DNA from 2 places in the Mesorhizobium sp. AA22 genome. Region 1 is predicted to be linked to the other one. Evidence: predicted binding sites of a transcription regulator. Region 1 holds the regulator's gene; the other holds the start of a gene.
What was found. Region 1 encodes PhoB, which activates phosphate uptake and scavenging genes when phosphate is short. Its sites were predicted from a motif close to TGTCATNNANCTGTCAT; they were not measured.
Positions count from the first base shown of each region.

Region 2: ugpB (sn-glycerol-3-phosphate ABC transporter substrate-binding protein UgpB) is a predicted target of PhoB. The motif match lies at 2,802-2,818, and genes of this name have one in related genera.

Region 1 is NZ_CP048406.1:1,380,777-1,385,751, reverse strand. It holds gene A9K68_RS06695 (ROK family protein) at 1-1,209, shown strand, start outside; gene phoB (phosphate regulon transcriptional regulator PhoB) at 1,384-2,073, opposite strand; gene phoU (phosphate signaling complex protein PhoU) at 2,090-2,797, opposite strand; gene pstB (phosphate ABC transporter ATP-binding protein PstB) at 2,836-3,651, opposite strand; gene pstA (phosphate ABC transporter permease PstA) at 3,664-4,975, opposite strand, start outside.
Region 2 is NZ_CP048406.1:1,515,810-1,520,784, reverse strand. It holds gene ugpE (sn-glycerol-3-phosphate ABC transporter permease UgpE) at 1-454, opposite strand, end outside; gene ugpA (sn-glycerol-3-phosphate ABC transporter permease UgpA) at 463-1,347, opposite strand; gene ugpB (sn-glycerol-3-phosphate ABC transporter substrate-binding protein UgpB) at 1,429-2,739, opposite strand; gene A9K68_RS07390 (TlpA disulfide reductase family protein) at 2,954-3,640, opposite strand; gene argH (argininosuccinate lyase) at 3,676-4,975, shown strand, end outside.

The DNA of each region.
Region 1 (4,975 bases):
AACCGGGCGATGGTTATTTCGGCCGTACGGCGCGCAGGCCAGCCGTCACGGACCGAGATCGCCGCAACCACCGGCCTCAGCCATTCGACCATATCGGCGATCTCTTCCGACCTGATCCACGAAGGCATCCTGGCCGAGAGCAAGGCGAGTGAGACCGTTTCGCTGAAACGTGGCCGGCCGCAGGTTGGCCTCAGCCTCAATCCGGAAGCCGCTGCGGTATTGGCCGTCGTGTTGTCGCTGAATTCGCTGTCGGTCGCTGTCATCGACTATGCCGGACAAGTGGTCGCCGAGGAACAGCGCCGGCTGGACACGCTGACCATGTCGCGCGACGAGCTGATCGACGAATGTGTCGCCATAGTCCGGCGCCGGCTCGAAGACCCCGACCTCGACGTCCAAAGCGTCGCCCGCATCGCGCTGGCGATCCAGGGTATTACCGATTCCCATGCGCGCGCCATGTTGTGGTCGCCGATCACGCCGCAGACGAACATCGCCTTCGCCGACATTCTGGAACGCGAGTTCGGCATCCCGGCCATTATGGAGAACGACTGCAACATGATGGCCGTGGCGCTGCGCCGGCGCGACCCGGATCGCTACCGCGACGATTTCATCGCCATCCTGCTCTCGCATGGCATCGGTATGGGGCTGGTGCTCAAGGGCGAGCTGTTCACCGGCACCCATTCCTCAGGCGGCGAATTCGGCCACATGATTCATCGGCCGAGCGGCGCGCTTTGCCGCTGCGGGCGGCGTGGTTGCGTCGAGGCTTATGCCGGCAACTACGCTATCTGGCGCAACGCGAGGCAATTGAGCGAGAACGCCGAGCCGGTCGCCGATGTCAGCGACGCCGAGATGCGGGCACTGGCGGCCCGGGCGCGCGAGACGGACGGACCGGAGCGCGAAGCCTACCGCAAGGCCGGCGAGGCGCTCGGCTTCGGGCTCGGCAGCCTGTTCGCGCTGATCGATCCGGCGCCGGTCGCCATGGTCGGTGCCAGCGCTGCCGCCTTCGACCTGATCGAGCCGGCCCTGCGCGAGGCCATCGCCCAGACCGCGGGCGGCCAGCATTCGGGTTCGATTTCCTTCGACACCGAGCCGAACGAACTGCCGCTGATCCGAGAAGGCTGCGCCATGCGGGCGCTGAGCTTCGTCGACCAAGAGATCTTCGCGCCGAGCATCCAGGCACGAGCCGGCTCGGTCGGAAAGAACGTGGCTTGAACTCGAAGGGAGGATCCCGGATCGCGACTTGGGGTGTGTTGAGATTCAGGTCAGGCCGAGTCGAGAATGGTGGGTTCCGAGAACCGGAGCGGAGCGTACTTTTGGGTACGTGAGCACCGGAAGCCCAGGAAGCCGGCGTTCGCAGGCCGGCACCACCTGGATATCAGCACATCCCTAGTCTTCCCTGATCGCATAGCCCGCGCCGCGGATGGTGCGGATGACATCGGGCATGCGACCATTGTTGACCGCCTTGCGCAACCGGCCGACATGGACGTCCACCGTGCGCTCGTCGATGTAGATCGTCTCGCCCCAGACATTGTCGAGCAACTGGCTGCGCGAGAAGACCCGACCCGGGTGCCGCATCATGAATTCGAGCAGCCGGAATTCGGTCGGCCCGAGCCGGATCTCGCTCTTCTTGCGATAGACCCTGTGCGATTCACGATCGAGCATGATGTCGCCGACCTTCAGCACGCTGGACAGTACTTCCGGCTTGGCGCGGCGCAGCAGCGCCTTGACCCTGGCCATGAATTCCGGTGTCGAGAACGGCTTGACCAGATAGTCGTCGGCTCCGGTGGAAAGGCCGCGAACCCGGTCGCTCTCCTCGCCGCGCGCGGTCAGCATGATGATCGGCAGCCGCTCGGTTTCGGGACGCACCCGAAGGCGCCGGCAAAGCTCGATGCCCGAAACCGCCGGCACCATCCAGTCGAGCACCAGAAGATCGGGCACGTTTTCCTGCAGCCGGATTTCGGCCTCGTCGCCGCGCGTCACCACCTCGACCTGATAGCCTTCGGATTCCAGATTGTAGCGGAGGAGGACGCCCAGCGGCTCTTCATCCTCCACCACCATGATGCGCGGCGCGATCATCGGCCGGTCACTCCTGTCATGTCGCCGGCGCCGACATCGTCGTTTCGTCGAGCTTCGGGCGATCCGCCGGCAATTGCTGCCCGGTCACGACAAAGTAGGCGTTTTCGGCTATGTTGGTGACATGATCGCCGATGCGTTCGAGATTCTTGGCGCAAAACAGAAGATGGGTGCAAGCGGTGATGTTGCGCGGATCCTCCATCATGTAGGTCAGGAGTTCGCGGAAAACCGCCGTGTATTTCACGTCGATCTTCTGATCGTCGGCGCGCAGTTCTTTCAAAGCGCCGGCATTGCGCGACACATAGTGCTCAACCACCCCGCGGAGCTGCACAAGAACGAGATCCGCCATCGCGTCGATACCGTGCGACAGATTACGCGGCGTGGTGCTCTGCCCGACTGCGCTGACCCGCTTGGCTATGTTTTTGGCCAAATCGCCGATGCGCTCGAGATCACCGGCCATGCGGATTGCGCCAACCACCGCGCGCAGATCTTGCGCCATCGGCTGCCGCTTGGCGATCAGCGTGATCGCACTGTCGTCGAGTTCGCGCTGCCGCGCATCCATGATCGCGTCGTCCGAGACGACACGCTGCGCCATCGCATTGTCTGACGCAAGCAACGCGCGGATCGAGGCTGCGACCATCGCGGCGGCGAGCTCGTCCATGTCGCGGATCAGCCTGTCGATGTGCTCCAGTTCCTCGTCGAAAGATGCGACGGTGTGTTCACCCATGATCCTGTCCTCGTGTTCGAAATTCGCCGCCGGACCGCTCAGCCGAACCGGCCGGTGATGTAGTCCTGGGTGCGCTTGTCGTCGGGATTGGTGAACATCTTGTCGGTTGCGCCCTCCTCGACCAGGTAGCCGAGATGGAACATCGCCGTGCGTTGCGACACGCGCGCTGCCTGCTGCATCGAGTGGGTGACGATGACGATCGTGTAGTTCTGGCGCAGTTCGTCGATCAGTTCCTCGACGCGGGCGGTGGCGATCGGATCCAGCGCCGAACAGGGCTCGTCCATCAGAATCACTTCCGGCGACACGGCGATGGCGCGCGCGATGCACAGGCGCTGCTGCTGTCCGCCGGAGAGACCGGTGCCCGACTCGAGCAGGCGATCCTTGACCTCGTTGAACAGACCGGCCTTCTTCAGGCTCGATTCAACAATGCCGTCCAACTCGGACTTGCTCCTGGCCAGGCCGTGAATGCGCGGACCGTAGGCGACGTTTTCATAGATCGACTTCGGAAACGGGTTCGGCTTCTGGAATACCATGCCGACGCGAGCTCGCAGCTCGACGACATCGATTTTCGGGTCGTAAACATCCTCGCCGTCGAGCGTTATCTTGCCGCTCACCCGCGCGATATCGATCGTGTCGTTCATTCGGTTCAGGCAACGCAGGAAGGTCGACTTGCCACAGCCCGATGGGCCGATCAACGCCGTCACCTGGTTCTCGCGGACATCGAGGTCCACGTCGAACAGAGCTCGCTTCTCACCGTAATGAACAGAGACCTTTTCGCCCTTCATCTTGATCGAAGGGGCATTGGTTCCGCTGCTCAGTTTCTGTTCGACGCCGGCTTCCGTCATGATGTTCATATCCTCTACCCCTTACCAGCGCCGCTCGAAGCGCCTGCGCAGTATCACTGCAATGGCGTTCATGATGACCAAAAACAGCAGCAAGATCAAAATCGCCGCCGAAGTCTTCTGCTGGAATCCAGCTTCCGGGAAATCCGCCCACATGAATATCTGCACCGGCAGGATCGTCGCGGGATCGGTAAAGCCGCCGGGAATGTCGACGATGAAGGCGACCATGCCGATCATCAGCAACGGCGCGGTTTCGCCCAGCGCATGCGCCATTCCGAGAATGGTGCCGGTCATGATGCCCGGCATCGCCAGCGGCAGGACGTGATGGAATACGGTCTGAACCTTGGAGGCTCCGATGCCAAGCGCCGCCTCGCGGATCGACGGTGGCACCGCGCGCAGCGAAGCGCGCGAGGCGATAATGATGATCGGCAGGGTCATCAGCGCCAGCACCATGCCGCCGACCACCGGGGCGGAGCGCGGCATGCCGAAGAAATTCAGGAATACGGCAAGTCCAAGCAGGCCGAAGACGATCGAAGGCACCGCCGCCAGATTGTTGATATTCACTTCGATCATCGTCGTCAGCCGGTTCTTGGGCGCAAATTCCTCAAGATAGATCGCCGCTGAAACGCCGATCGGGAAGGCGATGGCCAGCGTTACGATCATGGTCAGGAACGATCCGACGACCGCGCCCCAGACACCGGCCAGTTCCGGCTCGCGGCTTGCGCCGGTGAAGAAGAAGATCGAGTTGAACCGGCTTTCGATCAGGCCGGCGCTCTTCAGCGTGTCGAGCCAGACGATCATCTTGTCCGAAATCTTTCGCGATGCTTCCGGCGCCTCGATTACGCGCAGGAATGCCTGGCCGCTCGCGGCGGGCGCCGTGCTGTCCAGCGCCTCGATCACCGTGCCCTTAGCGATCACCATGCCGTTGGCCGCAGGTGACAGCGCGGTCAGCTTGACCGTGCCGCCATTGAACGCGACCAGCAGCGACGACGCGCCACTCGTCAGGGTGAGCATGCCGTTTTCGCCCTCGGCCGCACCATGGCCGCGCGCCAGCGCCAGCATGGCATCGTCGCCGAAGGTCAGATCGATGTCGCCGCTGGTTTGCGAAGGCGTGACGCTTGTCGAAATCGCTTCGTCCGAACCGACGTCGGCAAGCAGACCCTTGAGATAGAGGTCGGCAAAATCGTCAAGTGGAACCGCATAGTCCACCGTTCCTCCGAGCATCCCCGGATCAGCCGCAATATCCTTGCGCAGGAACACGCCTGTGCCGGTGGAAATCAGTCCGCGCAGCAGGCGCTTGTCCTGGCGGCTCGTCACATCCGGAAATTTTGCCGTA
Region 2 (4,975 bases), 140 kb from region 1:
GGATGATCAGGCCGGCGTAGGTGTCGATCATGCCGAGGTCGACCATAACCTTGTAGGTCGGCAGGATGCGCACCTCAACGGGAAGCATCAAGGTGATGAAGATCAGCCAGAAGAAGGTCATGCGCAAGGGAAAGCGGAAGAACACGATCGCATAGGCCGACAGGATCGAGATGAAGATCTTTCCCACCGCAACGCCGAGCGCCATGACCGTGGTGTTGAGGAGCAGTTGGCCGACGCTGACACCGCCGATGCGGCCAATGCCGCCGAACAGCGCCTCGCTGTAATTGTTCCAGAGCTGGCCGCCGGGCAAGAGCGGCAGCGGCGGCCTGAGGATGGTTTGCAGCGTGTGTGTCGAGGCAACGAAGGTGTAGTAGATCGGAAAAGCCACGATCAATAGGCCAAGGATGAGCACGGCATGGGCGATGAAGGTGCGGAGCGGGGATTGGCCGATCATCGCTGCCCTCAACCGTAATGGACTTTGCGTTCCACGTAGCGGAACTGGATGGCGGTGAGCGCAATGACGATGGCCATCAGGATAACCGACTGCGCCGCCGAGTCGCCCAGGATCAGATTGACGAAGCCGTCATTATAGACCTTGTAGACCAGCGTCTCGGTGGTCTTGCCCGGCCCGCCGCCGGTGACGGCATGAACGATGCCGAAAGTGTCGAACAGGGCATAGACGGTGTTGACGACCAGCAGGAAAAAGGTCGTCGGCGCAAGCAGCGGGAAGACGATGGTCCAGAAGCGCTTGGTCTCGCCGGCGCCATCCATCGCCGCCGCCTCGATCAGCGTTTTCGGCACCGCCTGCAGCCCGGCGACGAAGAACAGGAAATTGTAGCTGATCTGCTTCCAGGCAGCCGCCGACACCAGCAGGATCATGGCGTGGGTGCCGTTGAGCAGCGGGTCCCATGCGATGCCGAGGCTTCTCAGCAAATACGCCAACGAGCCGATCGAAGGATTGAACAGAAACAGCCACAGCATGCCGGCAATCGCCGGCGCCACGGCATAGGGCCATATCAACAATGTGCGGTACAGGCCTTTGCCGCGCACGGCCTTCTCGGCCATGACCGCAAGCAAAAGGGCCACGCCCATCGCAACGATCGCCGTCGCAAGCGAAAACACTACGGTGACGTGGATCGAGTTGAGGTAGGCCGGATCGGCCAGCACCTTGCGGAAATTGGCGAACCAGACGAACCTAGTCCTCAGCCCGAACGGGTCTTGCCTGAGCATCGACTGGTAAAGCGCCTGACCGGCCGGCCAGTAGAAGAAAACCAGTGTTATGGCGAGTTGCGGCGCCACCAGCAGGTAGGGCAGGATCTTGTTGGGAAAGACGATGCGTGGAGACAGGCTGATTTCCCTCGCTATCCAGGGGTCGCCCACGCGAGCTCGCGTGGGCGATATTCGAATCGATTAACCGGGATAATCTAATCAGTTCTCCAGCGCTTCCTTGATCGCGGCGTTGCCGCGCGTGACCGCGTTGTCAAGCGCCTGCTGAGCGGTTTGCTGGCCGGCCAGCATCTTCTCGATCTCCTCGTTCTGGATATCGCGCACCTGCGGCAGATTCGGCAGGCGCACGCCCTTCGAGTTGTCGGTCGGCGCCTTGCCCGTCATCTGCAGGATGGGTGTCTCGCGGCCGGGGTTTTTGTCATAGAAGCCTGATTTCTTGGTCGCCTCGTAGGCGGCGAGCGTCACCGGCAGGTATCCCGACTTCTGGTGCAGATATTCCTGCACATCGGTCTTGGACAGATAGGCGAAGAAGGTCGCGACGCCCTTGTATTGCTCGTCCGACTTGTTGCCGAAGACCCACAGGCTGGCGCCGCCCGGCGTGGTGTTCTGCGGAGCGCCCTTGGCGTCGGTGTCGTAGGGAAGCTGGCCGATGCCATAGTTCATGCCGGACTTGACGATGTCGCCGAGGCCGCCCGACGATTCGGTGAAGATGCCGCATTCGCCGGCCAGGAAGATCTGCTTGGCTTCGGAGGTGCGCCCGCCATATTTGAAGGTGCCGTCCTTGGCGAGGTCTGTGAGCGCCTGGAAGTGGCTGACGAAAATCGGCGCATTGATCTTGAGCTCGACATCACCGCCGGCGAGGCCGTTCTGCTGGGTGGCCCAGGACACATCATTCCACGCCGCGAAATTCTCCAGATGGATCCAGGTCAGCCAGGTCGAGGTATAGCCGCATGAGGCGGCGCCGCTCGTCTTGATCTTCTTGGCAGCTTCCCACACCTCGTTCCAGGTCTTCGGCGGGCTGTTCACGTCGAGGCCCGCCTTCTGGAAGATGTCCTTGTTGTAATAGAGGATCGGCGAGGAGGAGTTGTAGGGGAAGGACAGCATGGTGCCGTCCGGCTTCGAATAATAGCCGACGATGCCGGGCAGATACTGGCTCTTGTCGAAGGTCATCCCGGCACCGGTCATCACCTCGGCCACCGGCTTGATCGCACCCTCGGCCGCCATCATCACGCCGGTGCCGACATCGAACACCTGGAGGATATCGGGCGCCTGTCCGGCGCGGAAGGCAGCGATGCCGGCATTCAGCGTCTCGGGATAGGTGCCCTTGAACACCGGAACCAGCTCATAGTCGCTCTGGCTGGCGTTGAAATCCTTGGAGATCTTGTCGACAACTTCGGCGTTGGCGCCGGTCATGGCGTGCCACCAGCTGATCTGCGTGACGGCGAAAGCGGAGGTGGTGGAAAGCAGCGTCAAGGTGGCGGCGACACCGGCCGCGAAGCCGAAGAACTTCATGTTTCATCTCCCGTTTTGTCATTGGCGAAAGGGCACTCTCGCAAAGGCAATATGTGCCGCTCGTGACAATTGGACAACGGTTTTGTTGCGGATCGATGAACTCGATCTCCACGTAAAGTGGTGCACGCTTGCGAATGAGAGCTGATGGAAAGGGATTACTAAGCCGGCTTACGGCTCGAACAAGGCGACGAAGATCGGCAACAATCGCTGGCGCCTAGTCCGACTTTCCGAGCGCTGTCACGACCAGCCGCTTGGCGTCCGCTCCCGACCATTCGGCCGGGCCGTTCATGTGAGCGATCAGGCAGCCTTCACCGTCGATCAGCATGGTGACCGGCAGGCCGAGCGCCAGGCCGCGCGTCTTGAGATCGTTAAACAGCGCCATCGTCGAATCGCGGTAGTAGCCGAGCGCCTTGACGCCGGTTTCCTCGAGGAACTTCTTCGGCTTGGCGTCGTCGCCGACATCGACGTTGACCGCGACGACCTCGAAGGTGTCGCTGCCCATTTCTTTTTGCAGCGCGTCGAGCGCCGGCATTTCGGCGCGGCAGGGTGCGCACCATGTCGCCCACAGATTGAGCAGCAACGTCTTGCCGGCATGGTCGGCGAGCGTCATCGGCTTGCCGCCAGGGTCGTTGAAGGCAAGGCCCTTCAGCGATTGCGGCGGATCAGCCGGCAAAAGTGCTGCGACCTGGCCGGTGGCAGCCGCCGCGACCGTCTTGGCGCGGTCGGCCTTGGCGCCGCAGGCGACATCGTCCTTGCTGTCGCCAACGGCGACTGGCGCGGGCGCGTTGTTGCCAGAACCGCTCTCGCTGACATATACCGCGACCGCGCCCGCAAGCACGCCCGCCACCAAAGCGGCGAGGATGAGGCGCGGGGCCGGGAAAAATCGATTGCCGTCTGCCATTTTCTAAAAACTGCTCCGGAGCACGGGTTATAGCGATGAGCGACAAGAAGGCCAGCAACCAGATGTGGGGCGGACGTTTTGCCTCGGGTCCGGCCGCGATTATGGAAGCGATCAACGCGTCGATCTCGTTCGACCGCAAACTCTATGCGCAGGATATCAGAGGCTCGATCGCCCATAGCGAGATGCTGGCGCAAACGGGCATTATTTCGACGGCCGATCAAGAAAAAATCGCTCACGGGCTGAACACGATCCTGGCAGAGATCGAAGCCGGCACGTTCGAGTTCTCGACCAGGCTGGAAGACATCCACATGAATGTCGAGGCCCGCCTTGCAGAGCTGATCGGCCCGGCCGCCGGCCGCCTGCATACCGCCCGCTCGCGCAACGACCAGGTAGCGGTCGATCTCAGGCTGTGGGTCAAAGACGAATGCTTTCGCGTCGCCGAGGCGCTGAAGGGCCTGATCACGGCGTTCCTGGAACGGGCCGAGGAGCATGCGGCGACGGTGATGCCGGGCTTCACCCACATGCAGGCGGCGCAGCCGGTGACCTTCGGCCACCACTGCATGGCCTTTGTCGAGATGTTTTCGCGCGACCTGTCGCGTGTCCGCGACGCCATCGAACGGATGGACGAAAGCCCGCTCGGTGCGGCCGCCCTTGCCGGCACCAGCTTTCCGATCGACCGGAACCAGACGGCCAAGGCCCTCGGCTTCCGCGAACCGATGCGCAACTCGCTGGACAGCGTTTCGGACCGCGATTTCGCACTGGAATTCTTGGGGCTGGCGGCGATCTGCGCGACGCATCTGTCGCGGCTCGCCGAAGAGATCATCATCTGGTCGACGCCGCAATTCGGCTTCGTCAGGCTGTCGGACTCATTCTCCACCGGCTCCTCGATCATGCCGCAGAAGAAGAACCCCGACGCCGCCGAGCTGGTGCGCGGCAAGACCGGCCGCGTCACCGGCCATCTGGTCGGCCTGCTGACGGTGATGAAGGGCATGCCGCTGACCTACGGCAAGGACATGCAGGAGGACAAGGAATCCGTGTTCGACGCCGCCGAGACGCTCGATCTGATGCTGGCGGCGATGACCGGCATGGTGCGCGACATGACGGTGAACGCGGCCGCCATGAAGAAGGCCGCCGGGTCAGGCTATTCGACCGCGACCGACCTTGCCGACTGGCTGGTGCGCACGCTCGGCCTGCCGTTCCGCGAGGCGCACCACGTCACCGGCCGCGCGGTGGCGCTGGCCGAGGAGAAGAAAATCGGGCTCGACAGGCTGCCGCTGGAAAACTTGCAGTCCATTCACCCCGGCATCACGGCGGACGTGTTTTCGGTGCTTGCCG